2 regions of the Pseudomonas sp. P39-UII1 genome follow, and region 1 is predicted to be linked to the other one. Evidence: predicted binding sites of a transcription regulator. Region 1 holds the regulator's gene; the other holds the start of a gene.
The links. Region 1 encodes sigma-54, which starts transcription at its own class of promoters, with help from an activator protein. Its sites were predicted from a motif close to ANTGGCATNNANNTTGCTNT; they were not measured.
Positions count from the first base shown of each region.

Region 2: a site for sigma-54 is predicted at 1,861-1,880, ahead of flgB (flagellar basal body rod protein FlgB). Genes of this name have one in related genera too.

Region 1 covers NZ_JBDFPP010000001.1:426,601-430,761, forward strand. Annotated here, with positions in the region: gene lptA (lipopolysaccharide transport periplasmic protein LptA) at 1-66, shown strand, start outside; gene lptB (LPS export ABC transporter ATP-binding protein) at 67-792, shown strand; gene ABEH27_RS02045 (RNA polymerase factor sigma-54) at 967-2,460, shown strand; gene raiA (ribosome-associated translation inhibitor RaiA) at 2,540-2,848, shown strand; gene ptsN (PTS IIA-like nitrogen regulatory protein PtsN) at 2,861-3,325, shown strand; gene rapZ (RNase adapter RapZ) at 3,328-4,161, shown strand, end outside.
Region 2 covers NZ_JBDFPP010000015.1:85,042-89,202, forward strand. Annotated here, with positions in the region: gene ABEH27_RS19000 (chemotaxis protein CheV) at 1-458, shown strand, start outside; gene cheR (protein-glutamate O-methyltransferase CheR) at 510-1,337, shown strand; gene flgB (flagellar basal body rod protein FlgB) at 1,927-2,337, shown strand; gene flgC (flagellar basal body rod protein FlgC) at 2,340-2,783, shown strand; gene flgD (flagellar hook assembly protein FlgD) at 2,799-3,506, shown strand; gene flgE (flagellar hook protein FlgE) at 3,537-4,161, shown strand, end outside.

The DNA of each region.
Region 1 (4,161 bases):
GGCAATGTCACTGCACCGCGTCAGCGCATCGACATGGTGATCCAGCCGAAGAAGAAGGCCGAGTAAATGGCAACCCTCAAAGCCCAGCACCTGGCCAAGAGCTACAAAGGGCGGCAAGTCGTGCGCGACGTCAGCCTTTCGATCGACAGCGGCCAGATCGTCGGCCTGCTCGGCCCCAACGGCGCCGGCAAGACCACCTGCTTCTACATGATCGTCGGCCTGGTCCAGGCCGACCAGGGCCGCGTTCTCATCGACAACCTGGATGTCAGCCACCAGCCCATGCACGGTCGCGCACGCGCCGGCATCGGCTATCTGCCGCAGGAAGCCTCGATCTTCCGCAAGCTGTCGGTGGCCGACAACATCATGGCCATCCTCGAGACCCGCAAGGAGCTCGACCGTGACGGCCGCCGCAAAGAGCTGGAAAGCCTGTTGCAGGAATTTCACATCAGCCACATCCGCGACAACCTCGGGATGAGCCTGTCCGGTGGCGAACGCCGCCGTGTCGAGATTGCCCGCGCCCTGGCGACCGCACCAAAGTTCATCCTGCTGGACGAACCTTTCGCCGGTGTCGACCCGATTTCGGTAGGCGACATCAAGCAGATCATCCACCACCTCAAGGCCAAAGGTATCGGGGTACTGATCACTGACCACAACGTCCGTGAAACCCTGGATATCTGCGAAACCGCCTACATCGTCAACGATGGCCAACTGATCGCAGAAGGCGACGCAGAGACCATCCTGGCCAACGAGCTGGTCAAGGAGGTTTACCTGGGGCACGAGTTCCGACTCTGATCTCCAGGCCGTGCCCGGAGCACTGCTTTGCGGCTTGACAGGGTTTAAGTTGTTACAGTGCTCTAGGCAAACGCTACAATTTAAGGCATAAAACTTGCTTGAATTTGGTGCTTCGGCGCCCTCGTGTAGTGGATGGCGCATGCGCGCCGGCGAACAAGGTATTAAGCCCCTGCCATGAAACCATCGCTCGTCCTAAAAATGGGCCAGCAACTGACGATGACACCGCAGTTGCAACAGGCCATCCGCCTACTTCAGCTCTCTACCCTGGACCTTCAGCAGGAAATCCAGGAAGCGCTGGAGTCCAATCCGATGCTCGAACGTCAGGAAGACGGCGACGACTTCGACAACAGCGACCCGATGGCGGACAACGCCGAGAACAAACCGGCCGCCGAAGTCCAGGACAACAGCTTCCAGGAAAGCACCGCGAGTGCCGAAAACCTGGAAGACGGTGAGTGGAACGAGCGAATCCCCAATGAGCTTCCGGTCGACACGGCCTGGGAAGACATCTACCAGACCAGCGCCAGCAGCCTGCCCAGCAACGATGACGACGAATGGGACTTCACCACCCGCACGTCGGCCGGCGAGAGCCTGCAAAGCCACCTGCTATGGCAGCTGAACCTGGCACCGATGTCCGATACCGACCGCCTGATCGCGGTTACCCTGATCGACAGCATCAACGGCCAGGGCTACCTGGAAGACACCCTCGAGGAAATCTGCGTCGGCTTCGATCCAGAGCTGGATATCGAACTCGACGAAGTGGAAGCGGTGCTGCATCGCATCCAGCAGTTCGAACCTGCCGGCATCGCGGCGCGCAACCTCGGCGAATGCCTGCTGCTGCAACTGCGCCAGCTGCCGGCCAGCACACCCTGGATGGCCGAGGCCAAGCGCCTGGTCACCGACTTCATCGACTTACTGGGTGGCCGCGACTACAGCCAGCTGATGCGGCGCATGAAGCTCAAGGAAGATGAACTGCGCCAGGTCATCGAGCTGGTGCAGAGCCTCAACCCGCGGCCTGGCTCGCAGATCGAGTCCAGCGAACCGGAATACGTGGTGCCCGATGTCATCGTGCGCAAGGACAGCGACCGCTGGCTGGTCGAACTGAACCAGGAGGCGATCCCGCGCCTGCGCGTCAACCCGCAGTACGCAGGCTTCGTGCGCCGCGCCGACACCAGCGCCGACAACACGTTCATGCGCAACCAGTTGCAGGAGGCGCGCTGGTTCATCAAGAGCCTGCAGAGCCGCAACGAGACGCTGATGAAGGTGGCCACGCAGATCGTCGAGCATCAACGCGGCTTTCTTGATCACGGTGACGAGGCGATGAAGCCCCTGGTGCTGCACGACATCGCCGAGGCGGTGGGCATGCACGAGTCGACCATTTCGCGGGTGACCACGCAGAAGTTCATGCACACGCCCCGCGGGATCTACGAACTGAAATACTTTTTCTCGAGCCACGTCAGCACCTCCGAAGGCGGAGAATGCTCGTCTACGGCGATCCGCGCGATCATCAAGAAACTGGTTGCGGCGGAAAATCAGAAAAAGCCATTGAGTGACAGCAAGATCGCTGGTTTACTGGAGGCACAAGGCATCCAGGTAGCCCGTCGCACCGTCGCCAAGTACCGCGAGTCCCTCGGCATAGCACCGTCGAGCGAGCGCAAGCGATTGATGTAGCGCCTGAGATGTGCCACAGCGTTTGTGGGGCAGGTGCAAGACCTGCCTCTTTATGCACGGGCAACAAAGGAGAAGCTGTATGCAAGTCAATATCAGTGGACAGCATGTAGAAGTCACCCAGCCGCTGCGCGATTACGTGCTTGAAAAGCTCGCCCGGGTGGAGAGTCACTTCGACAAGATCACCAACGTGCAGGTCATCATGAAGGTCGAGAAGCTGCAGCAGAAGGTCGAGGCGACCTTGCAGATTCCTGGCGGTGAAGTGGTTGCCAACGCCGAAGACCAAGACATGTATGCAGCGATCGACGCCCTGGCCGACAAGCTCGACCGCCAACTGAAAAAACACAAGGAAAAACAGCAAAGCCTGCTGCAAGGTGCAGCTGCCCGCTGATCCCCCTCATCCATGATCCGACTTGAAACCATCCTGACCCCCGGCCGTTCCCTCGTGAACGTGCCGGGCGGCAGCAAGAAGCGCGCCCTTGAAATGGTCGCCACCCTGATTGCCAAGCAAGTACCCGAGCTGGCGATGCAAGACGTCTTCGACAAGCTCATCGCTCGTGAAAAGCTCGGCTCCACCGGTTTCGGCAATGGCATCGCCATTCCCCATTGCCGGATCCAGGGATGCACTGCCCCTGTCAGCGCCCTGTTGCACCTGGACGCCCCGATCGACTACGACGCCATCGATGGTGCTCCGGTCGACCTGCTGTTCGTCCTGCTGGTGCCAGAGGCGGCCACTGACGCCCATCTCGAATTGCTGCGCCAGATTGCCAGCATGTTGGATCGCAAGGAGGTTCGCGATCGCCTGCGTGGCGCCGCCAGCAGCGAGGCCCTGTACCAGGTTGTCCTGGACGTACAGAACGAGCACTGAACATGCGCCTGATCATCGTCAGCGGCCGGTCCGGCTCCGGCAAGAGCACCGCCCTCGATGTACTGGAAGACAACGGCTTTTATTGCATCGATAACCTGCCCGCCGGCTTGCTGCCGCAGTTGGCGGAAAACGCACTGATCAATACCGAGCTGCTGCAGCCCAAAGTGGCGGTGTCAATCGACGCGCGCAACCTGCCAAGCCACTTGTCGCGCTTCCCCGAACTGCTCGCGGAAGCCCGTGGCCGTCATATCCAGTGCGATGTGCTATTCCTGGATGCCGACGAAGACACGCTGCTCAAGCGTTTCTCCGAAACCCGTCGCCGCCACCCGCTGACCAACGCCGACCGCTCGCTTGCTGAAGCGATACGCGTTGAAAGCGAACTACTGGGGCCGATCTCCGACCTTGCTGACCTGAAGATCGACACCACCAGCCTGAACCTCTATCAACTGCGCGACTCGATCAAGCTACGCCTGCTCAACCAGCCCGAGCCCGGCACCGCATTTCTGGTCGAGTCGTTCGGCTTCAAGCGTGGCATGCCGGTCGATGCCGACCTGGTGTTCGATGTACGCTGCCTGCCCAACCCGTATTGGAAGCCCGAGTTGCGCGAGCATTCCGGGCTGGAGCAGCCGGTCATCGACTACCTGGCCGCACAGCCGGATGTCGAGGAAATGTTCACGGACATTTCCACCTACCTGCTCAAGTGGCTGCCCCGCTTCGCCGCCAGCAATCGCGCCTACGTCACCATCGCCATTGGCTGCACGGGTGGCCACCACCGGTCGGTGTACATCACCGAACGCCTCGGTCAGTTGCTGCAACAGTCTCTGAAAAACGTCCAG
Region 2 (4,161 bases), on a different contig from region 1:
CGCCGTCGTCGGAGCAGGTATCTGCCGGTGTGGTCGATGCCGATACGCAGGACAAGGCCGTGCTGCTGCGTGTGCTGACCGTCGACGATTCGTCGGTGGCGCGCAAGCAGGTCAGCCGCTGCCTGCAGACGGTCGGGGTCGAGGTGGTGGCACTCAATGACGGCCGTCAGGCCCTGGACTACCTGCGCAAGCTGGTGGATGAGGGCAAGCGGCCGGAAGAAGAATTCCTGATGATGATCTCGGACATTGAAATGCCGGAAATGGACGGCTACACGCTCACTGCCGAGATCCGCAGCGATCCACGTATGCAAAAATTGCACATCTGCCTGCATACTTCGCTGTCCGGGGTATTCAACCAGGCGATGGTCAAGAAAGTCGGTGCCGATGATTTCCTCGCCAAGTTCAAGCCGGACGACCTGGCCCAGCGAGTGGTCGACCGGATCAAGGCAGCGCATTGAAGCAGCCGGGAGGCGACTCCCGGCACCAGTGATTGAAAAGAGGCCGCAGTAGTGTCTACGGGTAATTTGGATTTCGAACAGTTCCGGGTATTCCTGGAGAAAGCCTGTGGCATCCTGCTGGGCGAGAATAAGCAGTACCTGGTCGCCAGCCGTCTCAACAAGCTGATGGAGCAACAGGGCATCAAGAGCCTGGGCGAGCTGGTGCAGCGCATCCAGACCCAGCCGCGTGGCGGCTTGCGCGAACAGGTGGTGGATGCGATGACCACCAACGAAACCCTGTGGTTTCGCGACACCTACCCGTTCGAAGTGCTGAAGAACAAGGTCATCCCCGAGTTCATCAAGAACAACCCGGGCCAGCGCCTGCGCATGTGGTCGGCGGCCTGCTCGTCGGGCCAGGAGCCGTACTCCATCTCGATGGCCATCGACGAGTTCGAGCGCAGCAACCTCGGCCAGTTGAAGATGGGCGCGCAGATCGTCGCCACCGACCTGTCCGGTTCGATGCTGAACAACTGCAAGACCGGCGAGTACGACAGCCTGGCAATCGCCCGCGGCCTGTCCCAGGAGCGCCTGCAGCGTTATTTCGATACCAAGGGCCCGGGGCGCTGGGCGGTCAAGCCGGCCATCCGCAGTCGTGTCGAGTTCCGGTCGTTCAACCTGCTCGACAGTTATGCAGCCTTGGGCAAGTTCGACATCGTGTTCTGCCGCAACGTGCTGATCTACTTCTCGGCACAGGTGAAGAAGGACATCCTGCTGCGGATTCACAGCACGCTGAAGCCGGGCGGGTATCTGTTCCTCGGCGCCTCCGAGGCGCTCAATGGGTTGCCGGATCATTATCAGATGGTGCAGTGCAGTCCGGGGATCATTTACCAGGCCAAGTGAAGGCTTGCAGGTGCATGCCGTCGGGCTTCCGGTGGCCTTGAGATCGAGCGCCGCCCGCGCGGCGCATCGCGGGCAAGCCCGCTCCTACATTTGTTGCAACGTGCCATGGCCTGATAGGCCATAGTTGTCAGCCTTGTTAGCACGACGCGATTTTTCGGCTGGCGCTGCCGCCGCCCCACCTGTGTTCAGCCATGCGCCAAGGCGAACAACCATGGCCTGACTGGAACGGCACGTTGCAACAAATGTAGGAGCGGGCTTGCCCGCGATGCGCCGCGCGGGCGGCGCGCGATTTGCGCATCACCTCAAATTCCCAGCCGAGCGATTGGCGCACCCCCTCAAATCTCCAGCCGAGCGCTTTACCCCCCCCCCAACCCCAACCCTTGACGTCAATTTTTTGTTTTGCCGCTTTTGCCACCCGGCAATTGCCGCTTTGCCTTCCCCAGGCGGAAGCACTTTGCCGCTTTTCTGGCATCACCCCCGCAATCATCCGCCGCCCAGCCCAGCGTTTCCGGGCTTTTTGAACATTGGCACAGCCCTTGCTATAGCTTGGCCAACGATCTTCCGGTCAACCTTCGAAGGTTTCCCCGACATGAGCATCAGTTTCGACAAGGCGCTTGGCATCCACGAAAAGGCCCTGGGCTTCCGCGCCCAGCGCGCGGAAGTGCTGGCCAACAACATCGCCAACGCCGACACGCCCAACTACAAAGCGCGTGACATGGACTTCTCTTCGGTGCTCGCCGCCGAAAGCCAGAAGCAGCAAACCGGTGGCCGCTTCGCCATGGACCGGACCAACAGCCGTCACATCGAGGCTGAAGGCCTGGCGATGGCCGACGACACGCTGCAGTACCGCACGCCGACACAACCGTCGATCGACCAGAACACCGTGGACGCCCAGATCGAGCAATCGAACTACACGGAAAACGCCATCGGTTTCCAGGCCAGCTTCACCTTGCTCAACAGTAAATTCAAAGGGCTGGTTTCGGCCCTGCGCGGAGAATGACCATGTCCCTTTCCAGTGTCTTCAACATTGCCGGTAGCGGCATGAGTGCGCAGAACACCCGCCTCAACACCGTTGCCTCCAACATCGCCAACGCCGAAACCGTTTCGTCGAGCATCGACCAGACCTACCGCGCACGTCACCCGGTATTCGCCACCACCTTCCAGAATGCCCAGGCCGGTACCAGCCAGTCGCTGTTCGAAGACCAGGGCGAGGCGGGGCAGGGTGTGCAGGTCAAGGGCATCATCGAAGACCAGAGCAACCTGGAGGCGCGTTACGAGCCCAACCACCCGGCGGCGAACAAGGACGGCTACGTCTATTACCCGAACGTCAACGTGGTTGAGGAGATGGCCGACATGATCTCCGCCAGCCGGGCGTTCCAGACCAACGCCGAGCTGATGAACACCGCCAAGAACATGATGCAGAAAGTCCTGACCCTGGGTCAGTGATAAGGAATCCAGACCATGGCAGTCGATAGCACCAGCGGTGTAAACCTCAATGATGTCCTCACGGCATCGGGCGTCGGTGGCACCACCAAGAAAACCACGGATACCGCCTCCAAGACGGGCACCGACACGCTCGGCAAGGATGCGTTCCTGCAGTTGCTGGTTACCCAGATGCAGCACCAGAACCCGCTGGACCCGCAGGACAATGGCGAGTTCGTGGCCCAGCTGGCGCAGTTCAGCAGCCTGGAAGGCATCACCACGCTGAACGATTCGGTCAGCAGCATCACCAACGCCATGGCTTCGTCCCAGGCCCTGCAGGCTTCGTCGCTGGTCGGCCGTTCGGTGGTCGTGCAGAACGACAAGGCCGTGGTCGATACGGCCGAGAGCTTCAATGCGCAGTTCGTCGTACCGCAGGCGATCAGCGAAGCGAAGATCACCATCAAGGACAAGGACGGCAACACCGTCAAGACCATCGAGTTGGGCGAGCAGAAAGCCGGTTATGCCGACTTCATCTGGGATGGCACCAACAACAGTGGCGAGAAGGTCGACCCGGGCACCTACACCTTCACCGCCAGCACCACCGTGGACGGGCAGGCAGTGCAGATGAACACCCTGCTGCCGGCCAAGGTGACCAGTGTCAGCTTCAATGCAACCGGCGAAATGGTGCTCAACCTCGCGGGTGTCGGTAAGGTTTCCCTCTCCGACGTACAAACTATCGGTATCTAAGGCCCGCCAGCGCGGAGCAGGAGCGAATTCATGTCTTTCAATATCGGCCTTAGCGGTCTGTACGCAGCCAACAAGCAACTCGACGTCACCGGCAACAACATCGCCAACGTCAACACCACCGGCTTCAAGTCCTCGCGCGCCGAGTTCGCCGACGTTTACGCAGGCGCCAACCGCCTGGGCGTGGGCAAGAACCAGGTCGGTAACGGCGTGCGCCTGGCAGCTGTTTCGCAGCAGTTCACCCAGGGTGATGTGAACACCACTGGCAACGTGCTGGACATGGGCATCCAGGGGCAGGGCTTCTTCGTGCTGTCCGACAACGGCTCTAAGGTTTACACCCGCGCTGGTGCCTTCCAGGCCGACAAGAATAACTTCGTGACCACCTCGGACGGCCTGCGCCTGCAAGGCTACGCGGCCGATTCGTCCGGCAAGATCCAGAAGGGTGTACTGACCGATCTGCAGATCGATACGTCGGCGCTGCAGCCCAAGGCCACCAGCCTGATCGATCAGGGCATCAACCTGAATTCCTCGTCCAAGGACATCCCGCTGGAAGTCGACGATGGTACCGGCGCCATGGTCCCGAACCTGCCGTTCGACCCTACTGACGAGACGACCTACAGCAAGTCGTTCCCGACCAAGGTGTACGACAGCCAGGGTA